2 linked regions of the Thermogutta terrifontis genome follow. The protein of the gene in region 1 interacts with the protein of each later gene in a pairwise test. Links are inferred from orthologs where the notes say so. Each region holds a gene or a part of one and is shown on either strand. Other genes may lie near its edges.

The links. Proteins that work in one complex are often made in the same cells at the same time.
Region 2: the proteins of THTE_RS06990 (region 1) and dnaE interact in binary tests that used the Escherichia coli proteins (3 or more experiments, as listed by UniProt). The link is inferred for Thermogutta terrifontis from one-to-one orthologs.

What each region holds. Positions count from the first base shown.
Region 1 is NZ_CP018477.1:1,851,488-1,857,184, forward strand. Bases 1,571-4,365 are described here. They hold THTE_RS06990 (pyridoxal phosphate-dependent aminotransferase), read right to left. Parts: upstream 3,629-4,365; coding sequence 2,513-3,628; downstream 1,571-2,512. Other genes in these bases: clpX (ATP-dependent Clp protease ATP-binding subunit ClpX), read left to right, coding at 1,571-2,433; THTE_RS06995 (DUF11 domain-containing protein), read right to left, coding at 3,989-4,365. Also shown: THTE_RS06975 (bifunctional 4-hydroxy-2-oxoglutarate aldolase/2-dehydro-3-deoxy-phosphogluconate aldolase), read right to left, coding at 1-214; THTE_RS06980 (hypothetical protein), read left to right, coding at 590-847; more of clpX, read left to right, coding at 1,132-1,570; more of THTE_RS06995, read right to left, coding at 4,366-5,287; THTE_RS07000 (hypothetical protein), read right to left, coding at 5,323-5,697. UniProt on the Escherichia coli protein: Shows aminotransferase activity with methionine and histidine as substrates, and to a lesser extent also with phenylalanine.
Region 2 is NZ_CP018477.1:355,987-363,026, reverse strand. Bases 1,726-5,863 are described here. They hold dnaE (DNA polymerase III subunit alpha), read left to right. Parts: upstream 1,726-2,087; coding sequence 2,088-5,663; downstream 5,664-5,863. Outside these bases: THTE_RS01335 (hypothetical protein), read right to left, coding at 1-208; THTE_RS01330 (glucose-1-phosphate adenylyltransferase), read right to left, coding at 259-1,524; THTE_RS17795 (hypothetical protein), read right to left, coding at 6,691-6,975. UniProt on the Escherichia coli protein: DNA polymerase III is a complex, multichain enzyme responsible for most of the replicative synthesis in bacteria. This DNA polymerase also exhibits 3' to 5' exonuclease activity. The alpha chain is the DNA polymerase catalytic subunit.

The DNA.
Region 1 (5,697 bases):
GGACCGTTCCAGCGCCAAGCACGATCCGATCCCCCAACCGGCTCGCGACCGATTCCAGCACTCGGTGTGCCTGGGGCACGGTGAAGGTCACCTCTATAGCGATGACACCGCCGGCGGCTAACCGTTCCGCCACGTCCGCCAGGACGTCCCCGCGATCAGATCGCATCACTGCCACCACGCCGCAATCGAGAATTCGCGTCAGCACCGCCGACATATATGGCTCCTTATCATCCGTTGTACTCGTCTGTACTCAGCCCTATTCGACTTAGGCCGTGTCTCCAATGATCGTTGAGCATAGCCCTTGTTGAGCATCCATGTCAACAAGCCGCGTTTTGGCACGGGGACAAGCCGAAGTGGTGGGCAACTAACGCACACGACGCCGAGAATCTCGTCTTGGTGTGAAACCGCTCGCGCAGCACCTGACACGCTGGCAGCCTGAAATACGGTACAATTCAGATGAGGCTCGTAATGGCCCCGATTTACCGTGATCCTGGTGGGAGGGAAGCAGGCGAGGCGCCCACCGCTGCGAACCGGCGCTCCATGAGCTGCAGCAGGCATTCCGAATATTTTGCCCAATTTGGTGTTGCTTATGCTTCAGACCTTTCAACTCATTGTGACTCTTTTGCCGTGGCTGGCGGCGCTCGTTGCCTTGATCGCGGTGGGGATCTACGTTCTGCAAAAACTTCGGCGGGAAGTGACCGGCGACGACGTGTTGGACCGTGGGGATACACTTCTCGACTTGGAACGCTTGAAAAGAGAGGGCCGATTGAGCGATGCCGAATACCGGGCAATTGCGGAAAGGTTGAAGAATTCGGTCCAAGGCCGGGGAAAAGTGGTTCAGAAATGAAACTCATAAATTGGTCACCCTGCTCATAGGGGGGATGAGATCAACATTAAGTGTGTGAATATTTTCGGGGAGTGCCCGACGTTCTGATTAGTCAAATAACATCCATTGTCCGCCTTGCGTACCCGATTTGGCGACCGGATAGCCGATGACCAATGAATGTCAGGGGGACACCTGGAGCGTTGGGCCCGGCACAGAACAATCGGAGGAGCGGTGTCCTGTCGCGAGTGGTGCGAGGTCGGGTCTGGAGTCCATAAGAATTGCCGTAATCACCGGGGATCATGAGCATGCCAACAGGACGGGACTTCACCTCGGGTCGACGAAATGCCAGTGCGAGCAAAAAGAGCGCGTTCTGTTCCTTTTGCCGCAAAAGCTATCGGGACGTCGGCCCCCTCGTGGAGGGGCCCGGTGATGTCTACATCTGTGGCGACTGTATCGATCTTTGCCAGTCGATCCTGGAGCAGGAGCGGCGCCGCACCGGGACAGCGCGGCCTCTTTTTGCCCGGGTCCCCACACCGCGCGAAATCGTGGCCAAGCTCGATGAGTTTGTCGTTGGGCAGGAGGAAGCGAAAAAAGTCCTTGCGGTGGCGGTGTACACGCACTACCGCCGACTGATGCATCGCGGGACGTCGGACGTAATGATTGATAAGTCCAACATTCTCCTCATCGGTCCGACGGGATCAGGGAAAACACTCCTCGCGCAAACGCTGGCCAAGCTCCTCGATGTTCCCTTCGCCATCGGGGACGCGACGACGCTTACCGAAGCAGGTTATGTGGGAGAGGACGTGGAAAATTTGCTCCTCAAGTTGCTTCACGCGGCAGATTTTGACATTGAGGCGGCTCAGCGGGGAATCGTATACATCGACGAAATCGACAAAATCCGCAAAACCAGCCACAACCTTTCAATCACGCGTGACGTGTCAGGGGAGGGAGTGCAGCAGGCCCTGCTCAAGATGCTGGAAGGGACGATCTCCAATGTGCCCCCGCAAGGCGGCCGCAAGCATCCCGAACAGCAGTACATCCAGGTCGATACGACAAATATTCTTTTCATCTGCGGTGGCACATTTGTAGGGCTGGAAGAAATCATCGCCCGCCGGCTGGGGAAACGATCCATCGGATTTGCCTCCGGAGTCCCGGGCCAGCAGGGGGGATTGTCGGAAGACGAGCTCCGGCGCGAATATCTCCTGTCACACGTAACAAGCGAAGACCTGGTGGAGTTCGGAATGATTCCGGAATTCATCGGTCGGCTACCGGTGGTGACGGCTCTTCGTCCGCTGGATGTTCCGGCCATGGTCCGGGTGCTGACCGAACCGAAAAACGCCCTCGTCAAGCAGTATCAGGAGCTTTTCGCCATGGAGAACGCCGAGCTGGAGTTCACCGACGAAGCCCTCCAGCTCATTGCCAAGAAAGCCTACGAGAAGGGTACCGGCGCCCGCGGTTTACGCTCGATCGTCGAAGGCATCATGCTGGATGCCTTGTACTCTCTTCCCGATCAGCCGCCCGGCTACCGCTACATTGTGGACGTCGACGTCGTGGAGGGGCGGAAGCCACTTCTGGGACATCCCGTGGCAAGGCAGAAGACGGCCTGAGAACGCCGTCAGGTTGGTCGCCGCTTTTTAACTGGTGGGCCGCTGTCTGGCGTAACGAAGGCTATCCTCTCTTGACGGTTTAAACCTGCCTGACCATTCGACGCAGGACCTCAATGCCGCGCTCAATGACCTCATCTGGTGCGGCATAGGAAATGCGGAAGTGGGTATCACGCCGGCTGAACACTTTACCGGGGATGATCAGCAGGTGGTGTTTTTCTATTGCTTCCATGACGAATTCTGTAGCAGTTCCCCGGGGCGCTTTTGGAAAGGCATAGAAGGCCCCGCGAGGTGTAACCAGTTCATAGAGGTCGCGGAGCCCCTCAACGACCAGATCGCGCTTTCGCCGATAGGCGGCAAAATAGGCCGACATATCCACATCCAAAGCCGTTAAAGCCGCCCACTGAAATGGTTGCGGCGCACAGACGAAGCTGTACTGCTGGAGCTTGAGCATTTGCTGGATGATCGCGCTTGGCCCATGCGCGACTCCTACCCGCCACCCCGGCATTCCGTGGCTTTTACTGAACCCTTCCACGACGATCGTGGAGGGATTGAACTGGGCGGGGGAAACGAACGGCTGGTCATAGCAGAAATCGCGATAAATCTCGTCACTCAAGAGCACGATCCCACGCCTCTGCGTCAAATCGGCGAGATCTCGAAGCTCTTGCTCGCTTGCCACAACGCCGGTTGGATTGGCCGGACTATTCACGATAACCATTTTTGTCCGCGGGGATAGAGCGGCTTCTACTCGGCTGACGTCGATCCGAAAATCCGGATATGTGTCCACCACCACAGGCACTCCTCCCGCGATGTGGATGAGCGCCTCGTACATAACAAAATACGGGTCAAAGATGATGACCTCTTCGCCTGGGTTCACCAGCGATAGGATGGCCAGCACCAGACCACCGCTGGTCCCACTTGTCACGAACACCTCGCGGTCCGGATGTCCATAGCGCCGAGCGATGAGCTCCTGCAACTTCTCCCGCAGGGGTTCGATCCCCTGGGTTACCGAATACCCGTTTTTTCCCGTTCGAATGGCTTCAATCGCAGCCTGCTTGACCGTCTCGGGGACATCGAAGTCGGGCTGTCCAATTGAGAGATTGATAGGATTCTTCAAACGAGCGCCCAGTTCAAAAACCTTACGAATCCCGGACGCATCAAACTGACGCATACGGTGGGCGATCCAGGAGTCGAGCATAAGCCGTGCCTCTATCCACCAAAAGGGAAAACCCGGTTGACATGCAAACTCTGTATGTTACCACCACGCAGCTTGGCTCACTACGCTCCCCGTGTGGCAATTTCTATTTGGACGTAGGGGCGATTTATGAGTTGCCCTTGCGACACATTAGCGGCGTGACGTCTCCCAGGCGTTTATAAAAGCTCGGGATAGGTCGGCTTGCGTTACCCTATTCGGAGCGGGTGAGTGTCGATCAGTGTTGGAAAAAAAACGATGCGACGGGCCAACTCATTGGCATCGCTAGGAGTGGCGGTCAGCTGTCTCGCGTGGCTGACAGTCTCAAGTTTCTGTGCGGGAAGGTGTTCGGGAGAAGCGGGTGGACTATCTCACCCGGCACTGGAACCGAATGATGCCGCCTTCTCCGGGTGGCAGTGGTTCGGTCAAACGCCACTGGAGGGTCAACGAACCTGCCTCGTTGGGCTGGACGGAGAATTCCACCGCCTTGCTCGCCTGCGACGATCCATCGACGTACTCCAATCGCGTGGAGAGATTGTCGATGATGAGGAGGTCTGTAATCGGGACTGTGCCCACGTTGTCGAATCGGAGCGTGAAATCAACCGTCTCGCCAGGGAGCGCGGTTGCCGTCGATGCGACTTTGACCAGTCGCAGTTTGCTTTCGCCATAACGGCTCTGCACCCGATAGAGGCTGTGCACCCGGCTCACGCCGACTTCCTCAGACGCGGCACGGCCGTCCACCACCACCTGGACCTGGGAATCGGCGGTCCAAGCGACGGCGGCCTGGACACTCTGGGCCAGTGTGGGCATTTCGTCGGCCACCATCTGGCCTTTGACGATCAAGCTGAAATTCTCGTAAGGCTTGAAAGCGTCGGAGAAGCCACGCGGTCCCAGTGCCTGAGAGACGGCTCCATCGCGCTGGCCACTCTGGAAGATCGCCAGACCGCGACGTTGCACCTCTGCCCGGGCCTGGTAGTTTTGCGTTCCCATTCCCACGGATTGGACTTCTTCGATACGAGCCATGTGGGTCGGGGTGGAAACCCCCATCACTTTTTCTGCCTGTTCATCCGCCCGCAGGCCCACCACCTGGCGGACCGAAGCGAAACGTGGGCTGTAAATGAACACCCGATTAAAGGGCTGGACGCGGCTTTTGCCGTCAGCCGTTTGAAACCTTGCCACGGTATCCTCGGGGTTAATTCCGGTCACACCGTTCTCGGCGAGTCCGGCAAACGGGGGTAAGTCGCCCCCATCTGCCAGAAACTCGTCCTGCGGCCAGGGACCAGCAATACCGGGGGGAGTCCACGCACCGGTTACCACACCCGGTGGTGTCCCACGAGGAAGCACATTTCCTTGCGCATCCACGTAAATCGGTCCCTGGATTGGGGGAGGAACCGACGGCGCAGCCACCGTCAGCGGGGAACCTCGGTCAGAAGCTTCCGCAGCTCCTACCGTCGACGAATTTGCGGAGCCGACATCTCCGCCAGAATAGGCCACCTGCTGGACTGGATTGAAAACCGAATTTGCGGCGAGTTGGGCCGTCTTGGCGTCGGGGGAGGGCAGGGGAGGACGTCCAGCAACCTGAGCGGTGTCTTGCGACACGGTTCTGCAAGAGCAGAAAATGAGCGTGCAAATCGCGATTAACAGTAATCGTAGCCAAGGCGACATGCCTGTCTCCCCGTCAGTCCGATTGACGCTCCCATTCATGGACGACGGCCCTCCGGTGTCGGCTGTGGTAGCGTGGCCGGGGAATTCCGCGATGGAGGACCAGGCAACACCTTCACCTTGGGTGGGAAAACAACCAGGGGCGGTGAGCCAAACAAAAAGGCCGGGTCGGATTCCTCTTCCGGAAGCGGAATGCGACCGCCCAGCCGTACAATCACCAGCGGACGCCCCAGCGCATCTGCCACCGCCAGAGGATCCTGGTCGGGACGTACTTCGAACCAGAGTTGGCCGCTGTTTCCCTCCGCTACGGGAAGTGCCTGCTGCGGATCCTCCAAATAGATAACTCGGGTGACATATTTCCCCGCCGTGGCCAGCCGCAAGTCGTCGGGATGCAGCTCCACGATGATCGGAAA
Region 2 (7,040 bases), 1.5 Mb from region 1 along the record:
GTGCCGGCAACACAGCAGGCCCCTGGTTGACGATTCGCTGCCAGGCCTCTGCCGCTGCCTCTTGTCCAACCCCGTTTTTATCGGCGCGGAGGAGAATGGCCACGTCTCCATTATCGCTAGGGAGCTGGCAGGCCCCAGCGATCAGCGCTCCCCAGGCAATGCTCAGGCCTCCGCTCACCGCGAGAATGGCGCGCCCAGTTCGCGTCATGTTTTCCTCCCAGAAGCCGGCAAGAGCCCGTCATGCGAATATTCGAAGCTTCAGAGAGCCCAGTTGTCGGGGAGAACGGTACCTTTGGGGATGACGGTGACCCCGTCGCGGATCATGCAGTATTCCGTTTCCGGAGCGTCTTTCACACCTTCCGCATTGACGATGCGAACATTTTTGCCGATGCGGCAGTTTTTGTCCACAATGGCGTTTTCGATGTAGCTATTCTCATCGATCATGAGGGCCTGACGGTCGGCCGTGGGAGCCTCGTAAAAATCGTTCCCCATGATGATGGAATTCCGGATGACGCAATTCGGACCGATGATGCTCCGCAGACCGATGATACTGTTTTCGATGACAGCTCCCTCACCGATCACACAGCCATCAGCCACGAGACTATCCCGGATATTGGCTCTTTCAATTCTCGAAGGCGGCAAGAACCGTGCCCGAGTGTAAATCGGGGCGTTCGGCTGATCGAGGGCAAAGGGAGGTGACGGCCGGGTAAGGGCGAGGTTGGCCTCGAAGAATGCCCCGATCGTTCCGATATCCTCCCAGTATCCGTCGAAAAGATGCACGAACACTCGCCGCGCGCGAACGGAAGCGGGAAAAACCTCTTTACCGAAATCGCGGTAATCTGTCTTTTCCAGAACGTCCACAAGTGTCTTTCGGTTGAACAGATAGATACCCATATTTGCCAGAAAAGGCCGCCCATGCGCTTTGAGTCCGAACTGGGCAAACCATTCGGGATCGGTCCGCATGAAGCTGAGTTCTTCTTCGGTTTTTGGTTTTTCCAGAAAACCGAGCACGCGGCCGGTCTCGTCGATTCGCATAATTCCCAGGGAGGAGGCGGCTTCAGCGGTGACGGGCAGCGCCGCAATCGTGACATCAGCCTCACTCCTCTGGTGTGTTTCTAAAAGTTTCCGAAAATCCATCCGATAAAGCTGATCGCCAGAAAGAATAAGGACATAATCTATGTCATCGCGATCAATATAGGAGAGATTTTGCCGCACCGCGTCGGCGGTTCCCTGATACCAGTCTGTCCGGGTAAGAGTCTGCTGGGCTGCCAGAATCTCCACGAAACCTCGGTGAAACACATCGAAGTTGTAAGTTGCCCGGATGTGCCGGTGGAGACTCACCGAGTTAAACTGGGTGAGCACGTAAATGCGACTGATTCCGCTGTTAATGCAGTTGGAAAGAGGAATATCGATGAGACGATACTTTCCAGCGATTGGAACGGCTGGCTTTGACCGATATTTGGTTAGCGGATAGAGCCGAGTTCCTCTACCTCCCCCTAGGACCACTGCCAGGACATTGTTCATACGACCACCTACGCCGGGATGCCAAATCCTAGAGCCGCGCCAGAGACTTCTCTTGCCATACTACCCAAAATTGAACGAGATGCAACCCATCGGCGTGATGAGTGATCCCCAGTTTTCGGCTCGAACTCCGCGAGGCCAAAAGCTTGATGTGTCGGAGGGGCACGCTTGTCGTGCCCGGTGAAAGGCAATTGATAATCGAACGTGGCACCACGGACCCGACAAGCGGGTCCCTCCGGAAAAGGTCCCTCCGGGAGGCGTACGTGACAAGCACGTCCCTCCGGAGTTTATTCGGAGGGGCACGCTTGTCGTGCCCGCGGAAAAGAATGGATTATCAATCCGTGTGCATCGGACGTGACAAGCACGTCCCTCCCAAATACTGGTTTGTCCTTGCGAAAAGCCCGAAGGACCGAGCCATCGCCAACTTGCGCACCTTCTGTCAAGTTATGCCTCTGTTGGGGATTGCGACCACCCTGAAGGGCGCTCTTTTCCAAATGGCGACCAGTGCTACAATCGGCAGAACACCTCATGGCACGACGCCTTGGTGACTTCTCGGAGGACGCAGCATGGCCACACCGCCATTTGTTCATCTTCACTGTCACAGCCATTACAGTTTGCTAGACGGAGCGGGCACCATCGACAGGCTCCTCGACCGGACGCGTGATCTGTGCATGAACGCCCTGGCGCTCACGGATCACGGGAACCTGTACGGGGCTCTGGAGTTTTATCAAAAGGCCCGCGACCGCGGCATCAAGCCGATCATCGGATACGAGGCCTACATAGCGCCGGGCAGCCGGTTCCAACGAGAAGCGGCAAGCATGAAGGAGGCCAGCTACCATCTCACGCTGCTGGCCATGAATCGGCAGGGTTTTCAAAACCTGCTCAAGCTGGCATCCGCGGCATTTCTTGAAGGGTTCTACTACCGACCGAGAATCGACAAGGAACTGCTCGCCCAGTATCACGAAGGCCTCATCTGCTTAAGCGGTTGTCCGTCGGGCGAGCTGGCGCGAACGCTTCTCGCCAGGGAAGAACCCGACGTCAAAAAAGGGTGCGAGGTCGCAGACTGGTTCCGCAGCCTGTTCGGCGATCGCTACTTCATCGAGATTCAGGATAATGGCACCGAAATCCAGCGCCAGGCGATGAAAGGGGCTGTGGAAGTCGCCCGAAAAATGAATATTCCCCTTGTCGCCACCAGTGACGTGCACTACGTCCTCCCCGAAGACGCCGACGCGCAGGACGTCCTCCTGTGCATCAATACCGGCAAGTTTCGCCACGACACCAACCGGATGCGGATGGATGGGCGGGAGTATTATTTGCGCTCCCCGGAACAGATGTACAGCGTGTTTTCCGGTCTGGAAGACGCCGTCCGGCGCACGCAGGAAATCGCCGCGCTGATTGATCTTGAACTGGACCTGGGACAGCGTCACTTTCCCATTTTTACCCCGCCCGAGGGCAAAACCGCCGAAGAATATCTCCGCGAGCTGTGTCTGGAAGGACTCAAGGAGCGCTACCGGGATGACCCGCGGCGGTTTCGCGATGGCCAGCTCGCGCCCGAAGTCCTGGAACGGCTGGAGAAAGAATTATTCGTTATCAACAAACTGGGCTTTGCCAATTACTTCCTCATCGTGTGGGACTTCGTTCGCTTCGCCCGCAGCCGCGGAATTCAGGCCACCGCCCGCGGGTCGGGCGTGGGGTCTCTTGTCAGTTACGCACTCAAGCTGAGTCACGTTTGCCCCATCGAATACGGCCTGCTCTTTGAACGCTTCCTCGATCTCAACCGCCGCGAAGCGCCCGATATCGACATCGACTTCTGCCAGGAGCGGCGGGAGGAAGTCATTCAGTATGTGAAGGAAAAATACGGCCACGAGAACGTCGCACAGATTTGCACGTTCGGCACGATGGCCGCCCGGGCCGCCATCCGCGATGTGGGTCGCGTGCTGGGACATCCGGTGGCCTTCGTCAACGAGATCACGGCCCTCGTGCCGGAAGGTCCCAAGGTCACCCTTCAGGCGGCTCTGGAAAAGAGCGAGGATCTCCGCAAGAAATACGAGACGGATCTGCGGGTGCGGGAAATCATCGATTACGCCAAACAGATCGAGGGGCTTGCGCGAAACGTCGGTACCCACGCGGCAGGTGTGGTTATCGCCGATAAACCGCTGGTCGAGTACGTTCCGCTCCAGCACGTCCAGGGGAAGGAGGAAATCATCACCCAGTGGGCGATGGCGGATGTGGAACGCGCGGGCCTGTTGAAAATGGATTTTCTCGGCCTCCGGAACCTCACCCTCCTCTCCAAGGTCATCAAACTCATTGAGGAAACTACCGGAGAACGCGTCGATCCCTACGCTTTTCCCCTGGACGATCGCGCGACGTATGACCTTCTCGCGCGGGGTGAAACGAAAGGCGTTTTCCAACTGGAAAGCGGCGGTATTCGTGAACTCCTCCAGCGCATGAAACCGGACAACATTCGCGACATCATCGCGGTGAACGCCCTCTATCGCCCGGGACCGCTGGAAGGCGGGATGGTGGACGACTACATCGAAGTCAAACACGGTCGCAAGAAACCCGAATACAAACACCCCGTGATGAAAGAAATCCTCGAAGAAACTCATGGGGTGATGGTCTATCAAGAGCAGGTTATGCAGATTCTCAATCGGCTGGGGGGCATCGAGCTGGCCGACGCCTACACCTGCATCAAAGCGATCAGCAAGAAAAAGCTCGATAAAATCGCCAAGTACAGGGAACAGTTTATCGAGGGCGCCTGCGCCAAGGGGCTGAGCCGCGAGGACGCCGAGGAGCTTTTCAACCTCGTGGAAAAGTTCGCGGGATACGGCTTCAACAAGAGCCACTCCACGGCCTATGCACGGATTGCCTACATCACGGCCTATCTCAAGGCCCATTATCCGCTCCAGTTCATGGCGGCCCTCCTGTCCAGCGACATCAGCACCCGCAATTTCACCCGCAAGGATTCCCTCGTCGAGCATCTCGAAGACTGCCACCGGATGGGCCTCGTTGTGTTGCCGCCGGACATCAATCGGTCCGAGGTCGAGTTCACGGTGATGGATGGGAAAATCGTTTTTGGCCTGGCAGCCATCAAGGGCTGTGGGGGCTCGGCGGCTGAACGGATTGTCGAGGAACGCCGGCGAAACGGTCCCTATAAGAGCCTCTTCGAATTCTGCGAGCGGCTCGATGAAGCGGCTGTCAACCGTTCGGCGATTGAATCCCTCATCAAGGCCGGGGCGTTTGACTCGCTCGGAGCAAAACGCTCCCAACTATGGGCGGTGCTGGACCAGGCCATTCAGGCCGGAGCCAGTGCCGCCGAAGATCGACGCATCGGCCAGTTGAGCCTCTTCGGAGATAACAGCGAATCCGTGTCCTCTGTCGAGGCGCGCCTGCCGGATATCCCGGAATGGGAGGACCACGAAAAGCTTGCCCGGGAAAAAGAGGTGCTGGGCTTCTATTTTTCCAGCCACCCACTCCGCGAGTACGAGCAGATGCTCCGCCGTTACTGTACCCACACCATCGACGAACTGGGGGAACTTTCCCAGGGCACGGAGGTCGTTGTGGGCGGTGTCGTCTCCGCTATCGTCACCAAACACACGCGGACCGTGCGAACCGACGGCCCCACCAAGTTCGCCATGTTCGATCTGGAAGATATGTCGGGCATTGTACGGTGCATCCTCTGGCCGGAGCCTTACGCCCGGCTGGGTCACCTTTTGAAGGATGACGCCGTTCTCGTCGCTTTGGCCACCGTGGACAAGCGGGGGGGCGGTGACGAAGCCACCTTGATCGTTCAGGAGCTTGTGCCGGTGGATGAGCTTCGCCGTCGCTTCACGCGGGGATTGGAAATCCGGATTTCCGAGCGACAACACGGCCCAAATATTCTCCCCGACCTCTACCGCATTGTCCGTGGATACCCCGGCCCGTGCTCGCTCCAGCTTATGATCCAACTCGCGGATGGCCGACGCGTCATCATGGCCTGCGACGGCCTGGGCGTGCGATTGGATGAAGAGCTGGAAAAGCAGGTGGAAAACCTGCTGGGAAAGGATTCGCTGGGGTATCTGGCCGCTCGTCCCAATCTCCGCGGGAACGGTGGTAACGGTAATGGCAACGGCAATGGTCGGAACGGTGCTTACCGCCGCTAAACGGGAGGCGAGACACCTTTAAAAAGTTTCGTTAAGGTGTTCAGCACCCGATTTGTCCCCAGTTTTCGGCTGGAGCTGTGAGAGGCCAAAGGCTGAATGTGTTGGATAGGTGCACCTGTCGTGGCCGGCAACACATATGGAGTGCGGGGCTTTAGCCCCGCTTTCAGCGCGGGACTTTAGTCCCCGGTGAAAGGGAATGGATGATCCAACGTCGAAAAGCGGACCCGACAAGCGGGTCCCTCCCAAGAAAGGATTCGGTGGGGCACGCTTGTCGTGCCCGCTGAAAGGCAATGCATGGTCGATCGTTAAACTGCGAACGTGACAAGCACGTCCCTCCGAAAGGTCGGAGGGGCACGCTTGTCGTGCCCGATGAGGAGGGATAGGTCATCAATCGGGATTCATCGGACCCGACAAGCGGATTCCTCCGATGTGCGGTAGGGGCGATTCATGAATCGCCCCCAAAAACACGTCTACCAGGACTAAACAAGATGTTCGCTAGGGGCAATTCATGAATTGCGCCTACCAGGGGACCGTTTTCGTGGTCCCGGCAAAACGCCGTAAACGGCAAGGTTGTGAAGGCTAAAGCCTTCACTAAAAAGCGGCGATGAATCGCCGCACTCCATGGAGTGCGGGGCTTTAGCACCGCTTTTAGCGCGGGACTTTGGTCCCGGGTGAAAGGGAATGGACGATCCAACGTCGAAAAGTGGACCCGACAAGCGGGTCCCTCCGAGCTTTAGTCCCCGTCGAAACACAATGGATGATCGAACGTTGAACGGCGGACGTGACAAGCACGTCCCTCCGAAAGGTCGGAGGGGCACGCTTGTCGTGCCCGATGAGATGAAATGGATCACCCATGGTGGAAAAGCGGACCTGACAAGCGGGTCCCTCCGAGCTTGCCGGGGCAATTCATTAATTGCCCCTACTGTTTAATCAACCGAATGTATACGTGACAAGCACGTCCCCGCGGAAGAGGCACCTCCCGCCTGCATCGCCGCTCCCACGCTTCGTGATGGAAAGTTCCACAGCCTCACTCCACCTCGGTGTGGAGATCGATCGGCATGGCGAGAATTTTCTGGCGCAGCTCTTCCACCAGCTCGGCAAGGCCACGGATTTTGTTGGGCAGGCCAAGTCCTCCTTCTGCAGGCGAACTTGATGGATCAAATCTTAGAGCTGGGACGTGACCTCCGCGCATCACTGGTCTAAAGGGCCTGGAGTGTTCATTAAAGCATCCTAGCGGCAAGGCAAGCAGAATGGTTGGACCGCATCGTTCCTGAGCGAGAATCTTATAGCAGACGCCGTTCAACACCAACATAACAGTCCACGGAAGATTTGTCGATTCGACAATGTGTTAATAATGCGTCAAAACCGTTGATTGAA